Regions from separate parts of the Streptomyces sp. LaBMicrA B280 genome, predicted to be linked through region 1. Evidence: riboswitches for the same ligand, from Rfam matches in the RefSeq annotation. Region 1 holds a riboswitch; the other holds the start of a gene.
The links. Region 1 has a riboswitch for cobalamin ahead of ACLF5H_RS01620 (DUF4430 domain-containing protein). Riboswitches for the same ligand answer to the same signal wherever they lie in the genome.

Region 1 (4,318 bases):
TCCGGTACCAGCCCGGTGACACCTCGCCGACGGCGTACTCCTCGATCGACGCCCTGCGCGCGGTGGCCGGCGGCGGCTTCACCGCGGCGCCGCCCGCGCCCACGACGCCGGGTGCCCCGCAGTGGGTGGGCCAGGGCTCGTTCACCTCGGGGACGGCGACGAAGCTGGCGCTCAGCGTGGACGACGGGGCGGGCAGCCTGAAGGTGTGCTCCGTGGCGCTCACGCCGACCGGCACCACGACCACGCTGGGCGCCGTCCTCGACGCCGCCAAGAGCGCGGCCACCCCGTCCGGCTGTGTCACGGACATCACCCCGGCCTCCGGCACCGGCGCCGTCACCACCCTCAACGGCAAGGCGAACAGCGGCTCCGGCACCTGGAAGGTCAGCGTCGACGGCTCGGCCTTCGCCACCGCCACCCGTGAGACGGCCATCGGCGTCGGCGACACGATCGCGGTGCGCTGGGGGGCGTGACGGGGGGCCGAGCCGGGGAGAGCGGGCGGCGCAGCCGCGGCCCCGGGCGTGCGCTCCCGGCATAGGCTCAGGGCATGCGGATCGTCTCCCTTCTCCCCGCCGCGACCGACATCGTCGCCGCGCTCGGCCTCTCCGCGAGCCTGGTCGGGCGTACCCACGAATGCGACTGGCCGCCCCGGGAGGTGGCGTCGGTGCCGGTGGTGACCGGGGCGGAGCTGGACCAGGACGTGCTGACCAGCCGGGAGATCTCCGCCGCCGTCGGCGGGTCGGCGCACTCGGGGTCGTCGCTGTACACGCTCGACACCGAGGCGCTGGCGGCGCTGCGGCCCGATGTGGTGCTCACCCAGGACCTGTGCGCCGTGTGCGCGGTGTCGTACGAGCGGGTGAGCCGGGCCGTGCGGCTGCTCGACGCGGACACCCGGGTGCTCAGCCTGGAGCCGCGCACCCTGGACGACGTGCTGGACTGCCTGGTCACCGTCGGTGAACTGCTGGACGTGCGCGAGCGCGCGCTGCGCCGCCGGGCCGAACTGCGGGCCCGGCTGGACCGGTTGCGCGGCGCGGTCGCCGGTCTGGACCGGCCCCGGGTGGCGGCGATCGAATGGCTGGACCCGCTGTGGCCCGCCGGACACTGGGTGCCGGAGCAGATCACGGCCGCCGGGGGCGAACCGCTCCTCGCCGCGCCCGGCGCGCACACCGAGCCGGTGCCCTGGTCGGCGGTGCGCGCCGCACGGCCCGACGTACTGCTCGTCCTGCCGTGCGGCTTCCCGCCCGAACGCACCCTGCGCGAGGCCGAGTTGCTCACGAAGCTGCCGGGCTGGGCGGAGCTGCCCGCCGTACGGTCGGGTCGGGTCTGGGTACTGGACGGGCCGTCGTACTACAACCGGCCGGGGCCACGGGTGGTGCGCGGGGCGGAGGTGCTGGCCCATGTCCTGCACGGGGTGCGGGCCGGGGAGCCGGTCACACCGGCCGAGGCGCGTCCGTTCCCCGGCCGGTGAGAAGGGGCGGGATCAGAACGCGGTCCAGGTGAACGCCACGGCGTCCCCGGCGTTCAGCTTGAACTGGCAGCCGCCCACCGGGGTGGGCGTGCCGTTGACGGAGATGTTCCAGTAGGCGGAGGCGCCGCCGCTGACGTTCTTGATGGTGTCGACGGAGTAGTCGTCGAACGACGCGTACCAGGCGCCGTCCCAGGTGAAGTGCCGACGGTGGGCGGCGTCGTCGAGGGCAGCGGTGGGCGTCGGCACGGCGGAGGGGTTGGCGCCGCCGTTGGTGCCGTCGCAGGTGTGCGTGCCGCCGGTCGCGGTGGTGACGTCGTGGCCGCGGGTTCTGATCCTCCCCTTGAAGAGGATCCCGTCCGGCCCCTGGACGGTGAGCGTCACCGCGACCGGGGCGTTCGTGCCCGGTGCGCTCCGGGCGTGGGCGGTCGCCGGGGCGGCGACGAGGGCCATGCCGAGGGCGGTCGCGGTGATCAGGGTGCGGCGTGCGAAGGTGCCGTGCAAGAGCTGAGCCTTCCTGGGCGGGCGGCCCGCGGCCTCGTCGCCGGGCGCGCGAGGCGCACCCGGGCGGCGCCGGGCACCTCCGCTCGCGCGGACCGGTGGACGGGCCGGGCCCGGTGCTCCGGGCATGGCTCTCGGCTTCGCGCTGCGGACCATGACAGTGGGAAGCGGTTCCAGCGCGTGCCGGGCAGCCCGACTCGCGGCCCACGGCCGCACACGGTTGCAGGTCAGCGCCGGATTCCCACCGGCTTCCCCCAGTCACGCACTTATGCGGTTGTTGTGCGAACGGTGTTCATTCTAGGGGCAGTTGGTGAAGATGAACCAGAACTCCGGCTTATTCTCCGACCCTTGGGTCTCAGGGGTTCGCCGTGCGCCCCGGCGGTGCGAAGGCGTACAGCCCGAGGATCTCCGGCAGCGGTGCCACGCCCGGCCCGCCGGACCGCACCCAGGTGATGACGTCCTCGGTCGCCTCCGGGTCGTTGACCAGGCCCAGCCAGACCGGGCGGCCACCGGCGGCGCGGCCGGTGGCGGAGGGCTGCACGACGATGACGTTGGCCTGGTCGCACACGTCGAGGCAGTCGGAGACGCGCGTGGGCACCTCCGCCGTCAGCCGGGCGGTCTGCGCCGCGTGGTCGACGCCGGTCACCTTCGGGCTGCCGCAGCAGCAGTCACGGCACACGACGACACGGCACGGGACCGATCCGGCCACTTCTACCCCCCGGGCTTCCGGTTCGACTTGACGATCATCATCTCATCGGCTGACGCGCGGTGACCATCCCGGCGGCCCGAACACATACCCGGCCCGGTCCCGCCATCGCACCGCCGCGCGGACGTCGCGCCAGGCGGCCGCGTACTCGTGGAAGGCCACCCGCACCAGGTTGTGGGTGCCGATGTTCTTCGTCAGCCCGTACACCACCCGCTCCCCCTCCGGCTCGAAGGTGCGGAAGAGCCGGTCCCAGACGATGAGGATGCCGCCGTAATTGCGGTCCAGGTAGACCTGGTTGGAGCCGTGGTGGACGCGGTGGTGCGAGGGCGTGTTGAAGAACCACTCCACCGGGCGCCACAGCCGGTCCACCCGCTCGGTGTGCAGGAAGAACTGGTAGACGAGGCTGACCGCCTGCTCGACCAGGATCATCCACGGCGGCACGCCGAGCAGCGCCAGCGGCAGCCAGAACGGCAGGCCGGTCATCGGCGTCCAGGTCTGGCGCAGCGCGGTGGAGAGGTTGTAGCGCAGGCTGGAGTGGTGCACCACATGGCTCGCCCACAGCACCCGTACCCGGTGATGGGCCCGGTGGTAGGCGTAGTAGGCCAGGTCGTCGCCGAAGAACAGCAGCAGCCAGGTCCAGCCGGAGGACGGCGGCAGATGCCAGGGAACGGCGGTGTAGGCGGCGGCGTAGACCACGATCGTCGCGACCTTCCACGGCACCGCGATGACCTGGCTGCCCGCGCCCATGGACATGCTGGTGACGGTGTCGCGCAGCTCGTACCCGCGCTCCTCGTCATCCGGCAGGAAGCGGTACGACAGCGCCTCCACCACGACCAGCAGCACGAACGCCGGGATCGCGTAGACCACGGTGGGGATCATCGGCGGGCCCCCTTCCCGGCGCGGGAGGCGGCGGGCACGCTGCGGGTCAGCAGCTCGCGGGCCAGCAGCTCGGCCGCGCCCGCCTCGCGGGCCGTGATGTGCCCGGCGAGGCGCCGGTGGGCCTCCACGTCGAGGATCTCGCCCGCGCCGAGGTCGGCGGGCACGTCGGCGACCGGGATCAGTCCGTCGACCAGGCTGTTGAAGGCCAGCAGATAGGCGATGTTCCCGGAGCCCTCCACGATCAGCCGCCACCAGGCGATGTAGGTCTCGTCCAGCTCGGTCAGATCGGGCCCGGCCTGCGCGTGCGCCTCGACGGCCGCGGCGATCTCGGCGGCGGCCCGCGCGGAGCGGCGCAGCGCGCACAGCCGGGCGGCGTCCGCGCCGATGCAGGCCCGCATCTCCAGGGCGTCGCGGGCGATGTCCTGCACGGTGGGCCCGCTGTCGGCGGCGGCGATGCCCACGGCGAGTTCCAGACCGGCGGTGCGCCGCCAGTCCAGCACCTGGGTACGGCCGCCATGGCTGACCTCGACCAGCCGGGCCTGCTGGAGGCGTTTGACGGCCTCCCGTACGGCGTGCCGGTTCACCCCGAACTCGGCCGCCAGTTCCCGCTCGGCGGTGAGCGCGCCGCCCGCCGGCAGCGCCCCGCCGAGAATCCTGTCCCGCAACACGGCGAAGAGCTGATCGGAGACCGCCTCGCGCCGTATGTGTCCCTCAGTCATGGCGATCAGGGTGGACGCGGTTCGTACAGTGGTCAACTGGTTGGACCAGTC
Region 2 (4,318 bases), on a different contig from region 1:
CCGCCCCAGTTCATCTTCCGTTCACCCAGGTTGCCTACGTTCCTCCAGACAACGACCTCGAATGATTGCCTGGGTAAATGGAAAGCTTCTCGCTGATCCTCGCGATTGTGGTGGTTACCGCACTCGCGTTTGATTTCACGAACGGTTTCCACGACACCGCGAACGCGATGGCCACCACCATCTCCACAGGCGCGATGAAGCCGAAGCTCGCGGTAGCCATGTCCGCCACCCTCAACCTGGTGGGCGCCTTCCTCTCCGTGGAGGTCGCCAACACGATCTCCAAGGGACTCGTCGATGAGAGCGGAATCCGCCCCGAGGTCATCTTCGCCGCTCTGGTCGGCGCGATCCTCTGGAACCTGCTGACCTGGCTGGTGGGCCTGCCCTCCAGTTCCTCGCACGCCCTGATGGGCGGTCTGATCGGCGCCGCCGTCGCCTCCGCCGGGTTCGGCGCCGTGCACGGCGGCGTCCTGGTCACCAAGGTGCTGCTGCCCGCGGTCGCCGCACCGGTCGTGGCGGGTGTCGCCGCCCTGGTGGCCACCCGGCTCTCCTACAACGCCGGCACCAAGACCGAGGGCGAGGCCACCCGCAAGGGCTTCCGCGTCGGCCAGGTCGCCTCCGCCGCGCTGGTCTCCCTCGCGCACGGCACCAACGACGCGCAGAAGACGATGGGCGTCATCACCCTCGCGCTGATCGCGGGCGGCGCCATCGCCCCCGGCTCCAACCCTCCCACCTGGGTGATCCTCTCCGCGGGCCTCGCCATCGCGCTCGGCACCTACATCGGCGGCTGGCGCATCATCCGCACCATGGGCACGGGCCTGACCGATCTGGAGCCCCGTCAGGGCTTCGCCGCGCAGACCAGCGCCGCGACCGCCATCCTGGCCTCCTCCCACCTCGGCTTCTCCCTCTCCACCACCCATGTCGTCTCCGGCGCGGTGATGGGTTCGGGCCTCGGCCGCAAGGGCGGTGTGGTCCGCTGGTCCACCGCGACCCGGATGACCGTCGCCTGGGTGCTCACCCTGCCGGCCGCCGCGCTGGTCGGCGCGGGCGCCGAGGCCGTCACCGAACTCGGTGACGGGGGCACCGCCGCGGTCGCCGTCTTCCTGGTCGCCGCGAGCGCCTGGATCTACAAGCTGTCCCGGCGCGAGGTCATCGACCACACCAATGTGATCGCCGACCCGGCCGCGGAGCCCTCCGGCGTGGTGACCACCGCCATCGCCGCGGTGAGCCCCCCGCCCACGGGCGCGATCACCGAGGACCTGACGGCCACCATCCCGGCCCCCGCGGGGGCTCCGGCCGCCGAGGCAGCGGCCCCCGCCGCCTCGGTCCCGCCGGCCGCCACCGTCTGACCCCGAGCCCGTTCACCAAGGAAGCATCCCCATGAAGATCGACTGGGCGTCCATCGGCTCCGTCTTCGGCGTCAGCCTCGCGTTCACCGTGGGCCTGGTGGTCCTGTTCACCCTCGGCGTCAACGGCCTCGCCCGGCGCGAGAAGGCCGCGGCCGAGGGCGGCTCCGCCACGCTCGCCGTCACCGGCGCCTACGTCTGCTTCGCGGCCTGCGCGGCGGCGGTGGCGTACGGCATCCTCCTGATCGTCTCCAAGTCCTGAGCCCGGGCCCCGGTCCCGGGGCCCGGCAGTTCCCGAAGGCTCCCCTGCGCCACCCGCGGCAGGGGAGCCTCTCGCGTACCCGGCCGCCCCTCGTGGCGCGGCAACACCCCTCGTGGTGTGGGAATCTGCACACTCCCGCAGGTCAACGGCAAGTTGACGGCCGTTCCGGGGGCGTGGTGGACTGCCCACGCCATTTACGGCAGCAGAAGAGGAAGCCGGTGCGAATCCGGCGCGGTCCCGCCACTGTCACCGGGGAAGAACCCCCGGGTAGCCAGGAACTCTCGCCGCCGGATCACGTCGAACCAGGGCGCGGACACCCTGAGTGAGGACACATCGCCATGCTCGGCTGCCGAAGGACCAGTACCAGGACCACTGTCGCGGTGACCACGGCCGACTGAGCCGATGGCCGCCGATCGCAGGTACGCGTACGGCGCCGCCGCCGGACTTCTCGGCGACCTCCTCCTCGGCGATCCCCGCCGCGGGCATCCGGTCGCCGCGTTCGGGCGCGCGGCCGCCGCGGTCGAGGGCGCGTTGTGGCACGACCACCGCGGCTGGGGCGCTCTGCACACCACCGTGTGCGCCGGTGGCGCCGTCGCGCTCGGCGCGCTGGCCGCCCGTGTCGTACGCCCCTCCCCCGCCGCCTCCGTCGCCCTGACCGCCGCGGCCGCCTGGGCCGTCGTCGGCGGCACCTCCCTCGCCCGCGAGGCGGAGGCCATCGGCGCCGCCCTGACCGCCGGGGACATCGAGGCGGCCCGCGCCCGGCTGCCGCATCTGTGCGGCCGGGACCCGCAGGCGCTGGACGCCGACGGGATCGCGCGGGCCGTGGTCGAGTCGGTCGCCGAGAACACCTCCGACGCGGTCGTCGGCGCCCTGGTGTGGGGCGCGGCCGCCGGAGTGCCGGGACTGCTGGGCTTCCGGGCCGTCAACACCCTCGACGCCATGGTGGGTCACAAGTCCCCCAGGCACCGCCGCTTCGGCTGGGCGTCCGCGCGCCTGGACGACGTGGCCGGCTGGCCGGGGGCCCGGCTGACCGCCGTCCTCGCCGCCGCGGCCGGACCCGATCCGCGCGGCGCCGTACGGGCGTGGCGCGCCGACGCCCGCCGCCATCCGAGCCCCAACGCCGGTCCCGTGGAGGCCTCCTTCGCGGGAGCCCTCGGCGTGCGCCTGGGCGGCACCCTCTCCTACGGCGGCCGCGTCGAGCACCGACCCGTGCTGGGCGGCGCCACCGGACGGGCCGTGCGGGTCACCGACATCGGGCGGGCCGTACGGCTCTCCCGGCGCGTCGGCCTGCTCGCGCTCGGCACCACCCTCGGCGCCCGCCTCCTCGTCAACGGACTGAAAGGACGCGGGAAGTGAACGGTGGTCTCCTCGTCGCCGGCACCACCTCCGACGCCGGAAAGAGCGTCGTGACGGCCGGGATCTGCCGGTGGCTGGTGCGCCAGGGCGTGAAGGTCGCGCCGTTCAAGGCGCAGAACATGTCCCTCAACTCCTTCGTCACCCGCGAGGGCGCCGAGATCGGGCGGGCCCAGGCCATGCAGGCCCAGGCGTGCCGGATCGAGCCGACCGCGCTGATGAACCCCGTGCTGCTCAAGCCCGGCGGCGAACAGAGCAGCCAGGTGGTGCTGCTGGGCAAGCCGGTGGGCGAGATGAGCGCGCGCGGCTACCACGGCGGGCGCCGGCAGCGGCTGCTCGGCACGGTCCTCGACTGCCTGGCCGAGCTGCGCGGCCAGTACGACGCGGTGATCTGCGAGGGCGCGGGCAGCCCCGCCGAGATCAATCTGCGCCGCACCGACATCGTCAACATGGGCATCGCGCGCGGCGCCCGGCTGCCCGTGCTCGTCGTCGGCGACATCGACCGCGGGGGCGTCTTCGCCTCCTTCTTCGGCACCCTCGCGCTGCTCTCGCCCGAGGACCAGGAGCTGGTCGCCGGATTCCTGGTGAACAAGTTCCGCGGCGATGTCTCGCTGCTGGAGCCGGGCCTGGACATGCTCAAGGACCTCACCGGGCGGCCGGCGTACGGCGTGCTGCCGTTCCGGCACGGGCTCGGGATCGACGAGGAGGACGGCCTGCGTGTCTCCCTGCGGGGCGCGGTGCGGGAGTCGGCCGTCGCTCCCCCGCTCGGCGCCGACGTGCTGCGCGTCGCCGTGTGCGCGATCCCGCTGATGTCCAACTTCACCGACGTGGACGCGCTGGCCGCCGAACCCGGCGTCGTGGTGCGGTTCGTGGACCGCCCGGAGGAGCTGGCCGACGCCGATCTGGTGATCGTCCCCGGCACCCGGGGCACCGTCCGGGCGCTCCGGTGGCTGCGCGAGCGCGGCCTCGCCGACGCGCTCGCCCGCAGGGCCGCCGAACACCGGCCCGTGCTCGGCATCTGCGGCGGCTTCCAGATCCTCGGCGAGCACATCGAGGACGACGTGGAGTCGCGGGCCGGCGCTGTCCCCGGCCTCGGACTGCTGCCCGTACGGGTGCGGTTCGCCCGCGAGAAGACCCTCACCCGCCCCACCGGCCGGGCCCTCGGCGAGCCGGTCGGGGGGTACGAGATCCACCACGGCGTCGCCGAGGTCACCGGGGGCGAAGCCTTCCTGGACGGCTGCCGGGTCGGCCAGACCTGGGGCACCCACTGGCACGGCTCACTGGAGTCGGACGGCTTCCGGCGGGCCTTCCTGCGCGAGGTGGCCGCCGCCGCGGGCCGCCGCTTCGTGCCCGCGCCGGA

Region 2: it holds a riboswitch for cobalamin, as region 1 does, so the genes downstream of both, ACLF5H_RS06350 (cobalamin biosynthesis protein) here and ACLF5H_RS01620 (DUF4430 domain-containing protein) in region 1, are expected to answer to the same signal.

The regions. Positions count from the first base shown of each region.
Region 1 is NZ_JBMJCT010000002.1:66,309-70,626, reverse strand. It holds gene ACLF5H_RS01630 (hypothetical protein) at 1-470, shown strand, start outside; gene ACLF5H_RS01625 (cobalamin-binding protein) at 545-1,465, shown strand; gene ACLF5H_RS01620 (DUF4430 domain-containing protein) at 1,478-1,966, opposite strand; cobalamin riboswitch at 2,129-2,264, opposite strand; gene ACLF5H_RS01615 (hypothetical protein) at 2,319-2,642, opposite strand; gene ACLF5H_RS01610 (sterol desaturase family protein) at 2,715-3,548, opposite strand; gene ACLF5H_RS01605 (FadR/GntR family transcriptional regulator) at 3,545-4,267, opposite strand.
Region 2 is NZ_JBMJCT010000006.1:162,982-167,299, reverse strand. It holds gene ACLF5H_RS06360 (inorganic phosphate transporter) at 78-1,346, shown strand; gene ACLF5H_RS06355 (hypothetical protein) at 1,378-1,605, shown strand; cobalamin riboswitch at 1,766-1,908, shown strand; gene ACLF5H_RS06350 (cobalamin biosynthesis protein) at 2,008-2,961, shown strand; gene ACLF5H_RS06345 (cobyric acid synthase) at 2,958-4,318, shown strand, end outside.